DNA from 3 places in the Streptomyces sp. NPDC093018 genome. Region 3 is predicted to be linked to each of the others. Evidence: riboswitches for the same ligand, from Rfam matches in the RefSeq annotation. Region 3 holds a riboswitch; each other region holds the start of a gene.
The links. Region 3 has a riboswitch for cyclic di-AMP ahead of AB0N90_RS15890 (M23 family metallopeptidase). Riboswitches for the same ligand answer to the same signal wherever they lie in the genome.

Region 1 (4,100 bases), on a different contig from region 3:
AAGAGGAAGTCGCCGGTGAGGACCGCGACGGAGTTGCCCCAGCGGGTGTTGGCGCTGTCCACGCCCCGGCGTACGGCGGCCTCGTCCATGACGTCGTCGTGGTAGAGCGTGGCCAGATGGGTCAGTTCCACGACCACGGCCGACGGCACCACTCCGGGCGCGTAGGGGTCGCCGAACTGCGCCGCGAGCATCACGAGCAGCGGCCTGAAGCGCTTGCCGCCGGCCCGTACGAGGTGCTGCGCGGCCCCCGTGATGAACGGGACCTCGCTCTTCGTGGCCTCTAGCAGGCCTTCCTCGACAGCCGCCAATCCGGCCTGGACATCGGCTTCGAGAGCCTGGTCCCGCACGCTCAGCCCGAACGGCCCGACGACGGTCACGAGGGGTCTCCTGTCTGCTGGTGTCTGCTGCCGATTACGCGGTTTGTCGATAGGTCGCTGCCATCACTCAAGTCAGCGTATCCGGTCCGGTTTCGATCACCGATAGCGCCCACCCCGCACCCACCCGTCCAGCCCGGGCGGTAACGGATCATGACCGGCATACCCCCGCTCGGATGATGACAACGGACATTTATCCACTTAACAGGTAATCGGGAACTTCATCGTGACCTCGGAGATGAGCGGAGTATCGACTCCGCCCCACCGAGGGACGAATCCCCCATGCCCGATTTTCCACAGTTTGCCATTTCGTGAATTGGGTCACCTGGCCGACTTCCCGCCGGTAACCCGCCGACACCCCCTCTCGCCGCGTGTCGTAAGCGAGTTGAGCGTTGGCATTCGCAAAGGATCAAGTACCCCATAGGCTGATGATCAAGGCCAAATGCCTCGATATAACAATTCAGCGCTTGTTCCCGGCATGTGCTCTCGCATACGTTCCCGAGCCATCGGGCGGACGCCTAATCCTGCCGCCGCCCGTACACCCATCGACGAACTCATTCGTACGGCAGGAGCGGGGGACCCAGGTAAGTCGCCGAACCGGACGACTCACATGGCGCAGCGCGTGACACAGCGCGCCGCACCGCGTGTTCGCACCGGACGGCTTGGGGTAAAGCCACGCCTCTCACGGGGCGCGACCGGGCACCTCCCCGCCCGAACCCGACAGCTCACCTCGCAGGCGTAGGAGAGGAAAGCCCCCATGTCTGCTGCCGCTCAGCCGCGTCGTACCCGCGCCAACCGTCTCGTCCGTCTGATCGCCGTCGCCGGCACCGGCGCGGCCGTGCTCGCCATGCCCCTCGTGGGCGCGGCGACCGCGTCCGCCACCACCGGTACGACCTCGGCCGCCACCACGCCCGCCGGGTACCCGAACAACCTCGACGGCTGGATCCGCGAGTCCCTCGCGATCATGGCCGAGAAGCACATCCCGGGCTCCTACAACGGCATCCACCGCAACATCATCCGCGAGTCCTCGGGCAACCCGAACGCCATCAACCTGTGGGACTCCAACGCGGCCAAGGGCATACCGTCCAAGGGTCTGCTCCAGGTGATCGACCCGACCTTCAACGCGTACCACGTGGCCGGAACGTCGTTCAACATCTACGACCCGGTCGCGAACATCACCGCCGCCTGCAACTACGCGGCGGCGCGGTACGGCTCGATCGACAACGTCAACGGCGCCTACTGACCGACGCCGGGCCCCAGGGCCTTCGGCACCCCCGCTGTTCCCGGCCGTCCGGCCGGGAACAGCCTTTCGAGGACGACGGCGATGCCGTCGTCCTCGTTCGACGTCGTGACCTCGTCGGCGACCGCCTTCAGCTCGGGGTGGGCGTTCGCCATCGCGACGCCGTGCGCCGCCCAGCGGAACATCGGGATGTCGTTGGGCATGTCACCGAAGGCGAGGGCGTCCGCCGCGGGGATCCCGAGCCGCTCGGCGGCCCGCGCGAGGCCGGTCGCCTTGGTCACCCCGCACGGCTGGAGCTCCACGGTCCCGGGTCCCGACATCGTGACCGTGGCCAGCGAGCCCACCACCGAGCGGGCCGCCGCCGCCAACTCGTCGTCGGACAGGGTGGCGTGGCGCAGCAGCACCTTGCTGATCGGCGCGCCCCACAGATCGTCGCGCCGGGCCACCCCGACCGCGGGCAGGGTCGGATGCGGCATCCGGTATCCGGGTTCGATCAGGGTGAGCCCGTCCGTGCCGTCCTGGTCGACGGCCGCGAACACCGGGCCCACCTCCGCCTCGATCTTGCCGAGCGCGGTCTCGGCCAGCTCCCGGTCCAGCCGGACCGACCACAGCATGCGGCCGGACCCGGCGTCGTACACCTGCGCCCCCTGCCCGCACACCGCGAGCCCCGTACTGCCGAGGGCGGTCAGCAGCGGGCGGACTCTGGGGGCCGGGCGGCCGGTGACCACCAGATGCCGGGCCCCGGCCCGCTCCGCCCGCGCGAGCGCGGCCAGCGAACGCTCGGAGACGGTGTCGTCGCCGCGCAGCAGCGTCCCGTCCAGGTCGGTGGCGATCAGTGCGTACGCGGGGGAGGAAACCATGATCCGAGAATACGGACCCACCCCCTCCACCGGCCTGTGCGTCCCACCCCGACTCCCGTGTCATTACCCGGACTTGTGTGGGAGGTGACTTCAAGTGGGCTTGGGGGACGTGGTGATGGGGGCGGGGACGGGGGCGGGGGCGGCTGTCCGGCCCCGCCCCGGTGCTCACCCGTGCGCCCCCGCTCCCCGCCACCGGTGCTCACCCGTGCGCCCCCGCCAGATGTCCCGCCAGCCTCGGTGAGGCGAATTCCGTGCCGCACACGAAGCGCATCACCGGGCCGTAGGAGGAGGCGGCCGGCAGGCCGGTGAAGTAGAGGCCGGGGACCGAGGAGACGTAGCCGGCGCCCAGGCGCGGGGTGCCGCGGCTGGTGGCGAGGTGGGTGCGCAGGGTGGGGCCGAGGAAGTCCATCGCGGCGATGTCCACCCGGTAGCCGGTCGCGGCGACGACATGGTCGGCGGTGAGGTGCTCGACGCGGCCGCCGTGCGTGCGCACGGTCAGCACCGGGCCGCCGTCCTCCGCCGCCGCGCCCAGCACCCGCTCGACGTCCGTCACCTGGACGGCGCCCTCGAACCGCTCCCGCAGCCACCAGGCGCCGAGCGGGCCGAGCACCCGGCGCACCAGGAAGTGCCGGGTGGGCTCGGGCAGGAAGCGGTAGGGGTGCGGGCAGTAGCTGAACGCCCACAGCGACCAGGCCCGCCCGAACGGCGACTCGGGACGCAGCCTCGGCTGCTCCCAGGGCGGCGCCCCGAACGCGACCCGGCCGCGCCCCCGCGCCACCACCCGCACCCGGGCCCCGGCCTCCGCCGCGAGCGCGGCCGTCTCCAGCGCGGACTGCCCGGCGCCGACCACGATCAGCTCCTTGCCGGCGAACCGCGTGAGGTCATGGTGCTGGGAGCTGTGCGAGACGGGGCCCCCGGGAGCGGGCTCGGCACCGGCCGCCCGTCGCAGCTCGGCCGGGAGATGGGCGAGGCCGGACAGCCCGGTGGCCACCACGACCGCCCGCGCGACGAACGACTCGCCCGAGTCCAGCTTGAGTTCGAAGCCCCGGCCCGCGTCCCGCCCGGCCGGCTCCACGGAGACCACCCGCACCCGCTCCAGCTGCGGCACGAGCCGCCGCTGGAACCACTCGCCGTACCCGATGAAGGTCTCCACCGGGATCACGTCCTCGTCGCTGACCAGCCGCCGGAGCCCGGCCGCGGCGCAGTAGTCGGCGAGGGTGTGGCCGGGCTGCGGGCAGTCGAGGCTGGAGGCGGCGGGGGTCGATTTCAGCAGCATGCCCTCGGGCATATGGGCGCGCCAGCTGACCATGGGGTCGCCGAAGACCCGTACGGGCAGGCCGCGCGCCCGCAGATGGGCGGCGGTGGACAGGCCGAACGGCCCCGCCCCGATGACTGCAACCGGTCGGATCACGAAGTCCCTCCCCAGGACGCGTTTCCTCATGGCCTGCTTGGGTGTGCCGCATGGCCTACTTGGGTGTGCCGCGGCGACGCTCCTGCCACAGCTGACGCAGATGCCGCGCGCCCGGCCGCACGAAGCGGGCGAGCATGGTGAGGAACGGCAGCGGATCGTCCCCCGCGAACCAGGCCAGCTCCGTCCCGCTCGCCCGCGCCGGCGCGTGCGGGGTC
Region 2 (4,100 bases), on a different contig from region 3:
GGCGCTGCGGCTGCTCGGCAGGGAGCCCGAACGGGCGGCGCGGGCCCGCGAGGTGGCGGGGGAGCTGCACGCCCGGCTGACCGCCGCGGGTCTGGAGGCGGTGCGTCCGGACGCCGCGGTGGTCTCCGTACGGGCTCCGTCCCCGGAGCAGGCGGTGCGCTGGGCGGCCGACTGCCGTACGGCGGGCCTGGCCGTGGGCTGTTTCCGTCCTCCCTCCGTGCCCGACGGCATCTCACGGCTGCGGCTGACCGCCCGCGCGGACCTCTCCGGGGCCGAGATCGCCCACGCGGTGCGGGTGATCGGCGAAACACGGCCATGAGTCGGCGTGACACGGCCGTGCTCCGCGGCTGATCGGGTCCGACGGGTGTGCCGACCGGTGCTGCGAGCGTCTCGGCCGGTCCGGGGGGTTTCAGCGGAGCGCGGCCACGAAGCCGGCCCAGCTGTCCGCGGAGAAGAGCAGCGCGGGTCCGGTGGGATCCTTCGAGTCGCGCACGGCGAGCAGCCCGGACCGGGGTCCGGAGCGTGGCCGTGCCGTCTCCACGCAGTTGTTGGCTCCCGTGCTGTAGCTGCTGCGCAGCCAGCGCACGTCGTACAGGTCGGTACTGGCAGGGACGTTCCGAGGCAGAGCTGACAATGGTGCCTCCTTACGCGCCGTCACCTATCCCGGCGATGTAGTCCAGCGAATCGTGGGGGGAAAGAGCGTGCTCCTGGAGGTTCTGGAAGGCCTCCGAGTACGCCCGGAGGTCTTCTTTCCGCTCCAGGTAGAGGCTACTCGTCAACTGGTCTAGAACAACCACATCGAGATCAGAAGTGCTCGGAAATGAGAAAATAACGAAAGGCCCGGTGAGGCCGACATGTGCTCCCGCCCCGAACGGCAGTACCTGGAGCCGCACTTGGGGCAACCGGGCGGCCTCCATGAGCCGCTCCAGCTGGTGCGCCATCACCTTGGGACCGCCCACCTCGCGGCGCAGCACCGCCTCGTCCAGGACCGCGGACAGCTCCAGCGGCGGGTTCGAGCGCAGCACGTCCTGGCGGGCCAGGCGCACCTCCACCAGCGCGTCCAGGCGCTCCTCGTCCAGGTCCTTGACGGCCGCCCGGGTCACCGCGCGGGCGTAGTCGGCCGTCTGGAGCAGACCGGGTACGACGGTCGTCTCCAGCGTGCGCATCGCGCCGGCCTGCGACTCCAGGCTGATGAAGTCCCGGTACGTCGGCGGGAGCACCCCGCGGTAGGCGTGCCACCAGCGGTTGCGGTCGCCATCGCCGTCCTCGGAGCCCGCCAGCATCAGCAGCAGCTCGCGCAGCTGGACGTCGCGCACGGCGTAGGCGTCCAGAAGTAAGCGAAGATCGGCCGGTTTCACACCACTGGCACCCGTCTCGATACGGCTCACCTTCGACTGGTGCCAGCCGACCAGACGGGCCGCCTCCCCACTGGTGAGCCCCGCACCGGTGCGCAGCGTGCGCAGTTCGGCACCCAATTTGCGGCGGCGCACTGCCGGCCCGTTCTGCATGGGCTCCTCCTTACTCCTTACGGGCCGCCCGAATACGGTCTCCCGTCGCAGAGTTCACCGCATCGAGCGACAGATATATGCATATCTCGGTGGATCGCTCCCCGTGACCGCTCCGGTGGTGGCAGTCTGACGAGGAAGCACCAGTCCGGGACCGTACTCGAACCATCCGCTCCATGTAGGACTCCGGTCCCGTGGGAAAGGGACGACGTCGCCATGGCAGACCACCTGGAAGCATCCGTCACTCTGCCGAGCGATCCCGCCTCGGTCGCCGCCGCGCGGTCGTACGTGGTGAGCACCCTGGCGGAGTGGGGCCTGCCCGCGGACGCCGAGGCGGCCGACACGGTGCGGCTGATCGTCTCCGAACTGGCCACCAACGCCGTACAGCACACCTTCGGGCAGTCCCCGACCTTCACGGTCGACATCGCGCTGGAGCGCGACGAACAGCTGCGCATCGGGGTCACGGACAGTCATCCGCGCTTCCCCAAGAGACTGCCCGCGGCCGTGCAGCAGGACAACGGCCGCGGCATGGTCATCATCCGCTGGCTCACCGCCGAGTGCGGCGGCAGGCTCCGCGTCCGCCCCACCCGGGAGGGCGGCAAGACGGTCTCCATCGAACTGCCCTGGACCGTGCCGGCCGAACCGGTGGCGACGACGGGCCGGCAGGAGCCGTAGCGGGGGAGCCCGACGCGAAGCCGCGAAACGTTCATCCGGCGGGTGCGCGGGACCCGTCCCGGGCCGCCCGGGGGCTAAAGGCGGCGCCGAGTGAGGGGAAAAGGCACAAGGAGCGGCCCGGTGGCTGGAGTCGCTCCCCCGTGCGCGGGCGGGTCAGCTGACCCGGCCGTACCAGACGCTCTTGGTCCAGATCTTCTCCAGCCGCACCACGGAACCGCTCTTGGGCGCGTGCCAGATCTTGTTGTGACCGGCGTAGATGCCGACGTGGTAGACGTTCGAGCCGTAGTGGAAGAACACCAGGTCACCGGCTCTGCGGCTGCCGGAGGAGATGTGGTGCGTCTTGTTGTACTGCTGCGCGGCGGTCCGCGGCAGCTTCTTCCCGGCCTTCTTGAACGAATAGAGCGTCAGCCCCGAGCAGTCGAACCGTCGCGGCCCGATGGCCCCCCACTGGTACGGGGCGCCCTTCTTGGACGCCGCGATGTTCAGGGCCTTCGTCGCCATCGTCGCGGCCGAGGCATCGGTGGAGAGGCCAGGAACCGCGATCGAGCCGCCCACGGCGGCCAGGGTGAGGGCCGAGGCCGTACCGGCACGGGCCATCAGCGACGGGACACGATTGAGCGCAGTCATGCGCAACCCTTCGTCAGCCGCCTGTGAAGGATGACCTGTCGGATTCGGGCTGGCGAAGTAGCCCGGCCGCGTTGCCACGGCTTCACCCCAAGGGCCACCCGAAGCGCTCGTCCGTCCGTTCACACGGACTGCCGACCGTTCCGGGGACCCGTACTGCCTGGGTCCTCCACTCCTGCCGATCCACTCCTGTCGACCGGTCATCCGGGCGGCGGCAGGACTCGGCGTCCGCCCGGACCGCCCCGCCGCGGTGGCGGGGGCTTGTCGTCAGACAGGGATCTTCACCCACAGCTGTCCGAAAATCCCAACGGAATCGGGGATTTGTGGCGTTACTCACCACTCGCCCGTTCGGGTGGAAGCTGCTCTGTTCGATGCTCCGTCAGTTCCGGTACGTAGCCCCGGACCTGGGAAAAGACGGCCGCGCGCGGAGCACGGACCCGGCCCGCGCGCAACTCGGGAGAACCGGAAACGGATCCGGATATACACCGGTCGGCGGTACATCGTTCGGACCGTTTCGCGCCCGGACCCGGCGGCCGCGCGGACACCTCGCACCCACCGGATCCGGCGACCGTCCGGATCAGCCCACGGCGTCCGGCGGGAGCGCGACGCGAGCGACCCGGCGCTCACCGTCGAGCACCCGCAGCGCCCGTGCCAACGTGCCCCCGTGCACCTCCCGCTCGCCCCGGTCGTGCATCAGCTCCAGCGCGGCGCGCAGCTCTTCCGCCTTGCGCACCAGCGCCTGCGCGGCGCGCAGCCCGCGATAGGTGTCCCCGTCGCGCGCCGGGTTGATCCTGCCGAGCAGATCGACCACCGCCAGATAGTGGTCGACCAGCTCGCCCTCCGCGTGCGTCAGCGCCGGCAGCGGCGGCAGCTCCTCGGGCAGCACGGCCCGTTCACCGCTCGCCGGGGAGGTCCCGGCGGCCGGGCACCACGCCGTCCACCAGGCCGTACGACCGCGCGCCCGGCGCGTCCAGCATCAGATCGCGCTCCAGATCCTGATGGACCTGCTCCTCGGTGCGCCCGGTGTGCCGGACCAGCATCTCCTCCATCAGGGTGCGCAGCCGGACCAGTTCTTCGGCCTGGATGAGCAGATCGCTCGGCTGGCCCTGCGCAGGCTCGGGCAGCTCGGGCTGGGAGAGCACCACACGCGCGCCGGGCAGGGTGAACCGCTTGCCGGGGGTACCGGCGGCCAGCAGCACGGCGCCGACCGAGGCGGCCTGGCCCAGGCAGTACGTCTGCACCTCGCAGGTGACGTACTGCATCGTGTCGTAGATCGCCGTCATCGCGTGGAACGAG
Region 3 (4,100 bases):
ACGGTGCGCGAGGAGCTGCCGACGTATGTGCTGGCCGGCTGGCTGGGTCCGGCCGAGCCCTTCGCGCTCAGCTCGATGCGGGCCCGCCGGATGGCCCGCGACTACGCCCGCCACCACGCCGGGCGCCCCACGGCGCGCGCGGTCGCGCAGTACGAGACGTACGCCACCGCCCTCGCGCAGCTGCGGGCGCGGGGCCGCCGCGGCCGGGCGGGCGCGGACTTCGCCGCCCGTGAGCGGGAGCTGCTGGAGCAGCTGTGGCAGCGCCGGGAGGCCGCCCGCCCCGCCCTGGAGTACGCGGCCCGCAGGGCGGCCCCCGCCCCCGTCCCGCCGGGCTGGGCGCCCGCGCCGTACGGGCACGCGTATGTACGGGGGCCGGGGCCCGGGTACGGCCCCGGGTACGGGTATCCGCAGGGCCCCGGACATGGCTACGCGCAGGGCCCCGGCCCCGGACACGCGCAGGGACCGGGTCCCGGGTACGGCTACCCGGCGGCGCCGTACCCGTCGTACAACCCGTACCGGATGTGACCTACGCCGAGGCGTCCGTCAGCCGCTTCAGTTCGTCGTCCGTCAGCTTCAGGTCGCCGACGGCCAGCAGCGGCGGGAGCTGCTCCAGGGTGCGGGCCGAGGCGATGGGCGCGGTGACGGTCGGCCGGGCGGCCAGCCAGGCGAGGGCGACGGTGGCGTGCGCGGCGTCGTGCGCGGCGGCGATCTCGTCGAGGGCGGCGAGGACCTTCTGGCCGCGCTCGGTCTCCGCGTACTTCGCGGCCCCGCCGGCACGGGCGCTGTCCACCGTCGCGCCGGGCCGGTACTTGCCGGTCAGGAAGCCCGAGGCGAGCGCGAAGTACGGCACCGTGGACAGGCCCTCGCGGGCGACGAGGTCCTGGAGCGGGCCCTCGTAGGTGTCCCGGGAGACCAGGTTGTAGTGCGGCTGGAGCGCCACATAGCGGGCCAGGTTCTCGCGGGTGGAGAAGTCCAGGGACTCCTTGAGCCGCTCGGCGCTGATGTTGGACGCGGCGATCTGCCGGACCTTGCCGGCCTTCACCAGCTCGTCCAGCGCGCCGATGATCTCCTCGACCGGCACCTCGGGCTGGTCGAAGTGGGTGTAGTAGAGGTCGATGTGGTCGGTGCCCAGCCGGGCCAGGGAGGCGTCGGCGGCGGCCCTGATGTTGGCCGCGGACAGGCCCTTGTACTGCGGGTGCTGGCTGACCTTGGTGGCGATGACGACGTCGGAGCGGTTGCCGCGGGCCTTGAGCCACTTGCCGATGACGGTCTCGGACTCGCCGCCCTGGTGGCCCTCGACCCAGGCGCTGTAGGAGTCGGCGGTGTCGATGAAGTTGCCGCCCGCGGCCGCGTACGCGTCCAGGACGGCGAAGGAGGTCTGCTCGTCGGCGGTCCAGCCGAAGACATTGCCGCCCAGGCAGAGCGGGAAGACCTCAAGGTCGGAAGAGCCCAGTGTGCGCAGAGAAGTCATGCTTCACATCAACACCGGCGGCGAATGATCGCATTCCGCCGCCGGTGCGGAGATCCGCGCGGATTCCGCGCGGATCTCGTCAGGGGTTGAGGCCCTTGTCGCGCAGCCAGGGCGCGGGGTCGACGGCGGTGGCCTGCCCGTTCGGGTGGACCTCCAGGTGCAGATGCGGCCCGGTGACATTGCCGGTGGCGCCGACGCGGCCGATGACCTCGCCGGTGCTGACCTTCTGGCCGACCGAGACATTGATCGAGGACTGGTGGCAGAACCACAGCTCGGTGCCGTCGTCCAGGGTGAGGACGGTGCGGTAGCCGTAGGCACCGGCCCAGCCCGCCTGGGTGACGGTGCCGCCGTGCACGGCCTTGATCAGGGTGCCGGTGGGGGCGGCGAAGTCGAGGCCGGTGTGATAGCCGGAGGACCACATGGCGCCGGGCTGCCCGAAGGTGCCGGTGATCGTGTACGAGACGACGGGCAGCGTGTACTGCTTGGCCAGCTCGGCCAGCCGCTTGGCCTCGGCCGCCTTCTTGGCGTCGGCCTCCGCCTTCTCCTTGGCGGCGGCGGCCTTGTCGGCGGCCTCCTTCTCCGCCTTGGCGGCCGCGGCGTCGCTCTGCTGCTGGGCGGCAGCGACCATCGCGGCGGTGGCCTTGCTGTCGGCCTGGCCCTGCTGCTGCTCGGCCTGGGCCATGATCCGGTTGCGCAGGGCCTCGCCGGCGCCGCTGTCCTTGGCGCCCTCGGTGGTCTGCCCGAGGTCGGTGAGCGCGGTGGCGGGCTCGGCCTTGGACGCGTCGGCGGAGTCGTCGCCGAAGAAGTGCTCGACGGTGGACAGGTGCGGCACCGAGACGTTCGGCATGTCCGGCATCGAGATGGAGACCGGCGGCTTGCCGGTGTTGGCGCTGGCGATGCCGCCCGCGCCGACGGCGGCGATCACACCGACGCCGAGAACGGTGGAGCTGCGGGCGAAGCCGCCGCGCTGCTTGGCGACGCGGTGCCGGCCGCGGACCGGGGTGACGGTCTCCTCGGTGGGGTTCCACTCCTCCCAGGGTCCGTCGTCGTCGAAGGCGGGGCCGGGGCCGAACGACTCGGGTTCACGCTGGGCGGGCACGAACGGGGCTTCTGGGGCAGGGCGGTTGGACGCCACGGGGGCGTGCTCCTTTCCTTCCTCCGCCTACCGGGTTAGCTGACGGGTTCGGAGCAGGAAGGTCTCCTACGCGCGTATACCGCTCGTGGACCGGTTCGAGTCCGCGACGGTGTCCGCGTGATTCACCCCAAGGTGGTGGTTCCCCGGTTCCCTTACGGGATTCGGCGCGTGCGCACGGAGCCGCCTCGGGTGACGGCTGGGACGACCGCGCTGCGTTATCGAACGTTAATAGACCCGGGGGGAACTTTCCAAGCCGTTCGGCTTGATCATTAACGCTTCGACCCGTGGACTTACCGCCCAGCGGGCCGCCAAACCGGGCGAGTTGACCGGGGTTCAGGAGTCATCGAGTTTTTGACGGTGACTCAGACGTTATGCGCAGGGCGGTCGCACGGTCACTACGGGTAACCCCCGTATCCGGGGTCCGGAAAACACTCAGGGCCGGAATCCATCAACTGGATTCCGGCCCTGAGATATCAGTAGCGGGGACAGGATTTGAACCTGCGACCTCTGGGTTATGAGCCCAGCGAGCTACCGAGCTGCTCCACCCCGCGGCGATGTCTCTACTGTACGCCATCACCGGGGTGGAAAGCACATCGGTTACGACGGGCCCCCGGACCGGCCCGGCAGATGCCGGTTCGGGGCCTTGGCCAGGTCCTCGTACTCGGGCAGTACGAGGACCTCGGCGCCCGCGCCGGTCAGCACCCCCGTGCCGTCGGCCGCCACCACGAACGTGTCCGGCTCGCGCCAGGCGGTCACCACCCGGCGCACCCCCGCCCGCAGGATCAGCTCGGCGCAGGGCGCGGGACGGGAGGCGCGGCGGGCGCAGGGCTCCAGGCTGCTGTAGACGGTGGCGCCGGGCAGCCGGGGGTCGGCGGGGTCGGTCCTGGCGAGCGCCGCCTCCTCCGCGTGCACCACCGGGTCCGTGCCCTCCCGGGAATGGCCGCGGGCCAGCTCGGTGCCGTCGGCGGCGACCACGACCGCGCCGACGCTGAAGGCCGTCTCCGAGGGCGGGCACAGCGCGGCCAGCTCGCAGGCGGTGCGCAGCCAGTGCCGGTCGGCCGCGGTGGGCAGCGGGCCGGTGCCGGGCGCGGTGGGCTCGTAGCGCAGCAGCACGACGTCCTCGATCCGGCGGGACTCGACGAGCCGCAGCCGGCCCTCCTGGTAGCGGCCGGGCCCGAACAGCCGCGGGGCGGCCGGATCGCCCACGATCAGCGGGGCGAGGGCCAGCTGGAGCTCGTCGGCGAGGCCCTGCTGGAGGAGCTGGGTGTGCACGGCCGCGCCGCCCTCCACCATCAGCCGGCCGACCCCGCGCTCGGTGCGCAGATGGCCGAGCAGCGCCCGCCAGTCCAGCTCCGGGCCGAGCGCGACGACCTCGGCGGCGCCGCCGAGCAGCCGGGCGGCCTTCGCCGCGCCCCGGTCGGTGGTGTAGACGAGCTTGTCGCCGCCGGTGTGCCAGAAGCGGGCCCCGGCATCGAGGTCGCCGTTGCCCGTGAC

Region 1: another riboswitch for cyclic di-AMP. It lies ahead of AB0N90_RS28875 (transglycosylase SLT domain-containing protein); the one in region 3 lies ahead of AB0N90_RS15890 (M23 family metallopeptidase).
Region 2: another riboswitch for cyclic di-AMP. It lies ahead of AB0N90_RS34010 (C40 family peptidase); the one in region 3 lies ahead of AB0N90_RS15890 (M23 family metallopeptidase).

The regions. Positions count from the first base shown of each region.
Region 1 covers NZ_JBFBFF010000016.1:12,394-16,493, forward strand. Annotated here, with positions in the region: gene AB0N90_RS28870 (polyprenyl synthetase family protein) at 1-377, opposite strand, end outside; cyclic di-AMP (ydaO/yuaA leader) riboswitch at 911-1,126, shown strand; gene AB0N90_RS28875 (transglycosylase SLT domain-containing protein) at 1,132-1,617, shown strand; gene AB0N90_RS28880 (HAD family hydrolase) at 1,611-2,474, opposite strand; gene AB0N90_RS28885 (FAD-dependent oxidoreductase) at 2,674-3,885, opposite strand; gene AB0N90_RS28890 (ATP-grasp domain-containing protein) at 3,941-4,100, opposite strand, start outside.
Region 2 covers NZ_JBFBFF010000022.1:121,660-125,759, forward strand. Annotated here, with positions in the region: gene AB0N90_RS33990 (8-amino-7-oxononanoate synthase) at 1-319, shown strand, start outside; gene AB0N90_RS33995 (DUF397 domain-containing protein) at 410-634, opposite strand; gene AB0N90_RS34000 (helix-turn-helix transcriptional regulator) at 645-1,508, opposite strand; gene AB0N90_RS34005 (ATP-binding protein) at 1,722-2,180, shown strand; gene AB0N90_RS34010 (C40 family peptidase) at 2,334-2,807, opposite strand; cyclic di-AMP (ydaO/yuaA leader) riboswitch at 2,811-3,041, opposite strand; gene AB0N90_RS34015 (hypothetical protein) at 3,382-3,690, opposite strand; gene AB0N90_RS34020 (ATP-dependent Clp protease proteolytic subunit) at 3,698-4,100, opposite strand, start outside.
Region 3 covers NZ_JBFBFF010000005.1:555,758-559,857, reverse strand. Annotated here, with positions in the region: gene AB0N90_RS15900 (PrsW family intramembrane metalloprotease) at 1-525, shown strand, start outside; gene AB0N90_RS15895 (aldo/keto reductase) at 527-1,471, opposite strand; gene AB0N90_RS15890 (M23 family metallopeptidase) at 1,551-2,606, opposite strand; cyclic di-AMP (ydaO/yuaA leader) riboswitch at 2,614-2,783, opposite strand; tRNA gene AB0N90_RS15885 (tRNA-Met) at 3,084-3,157, opposite strand; gene AB0N90_RS15880 (dihydrofolate reductase family protein) at 3,204-4,100, opposite strand, start outside.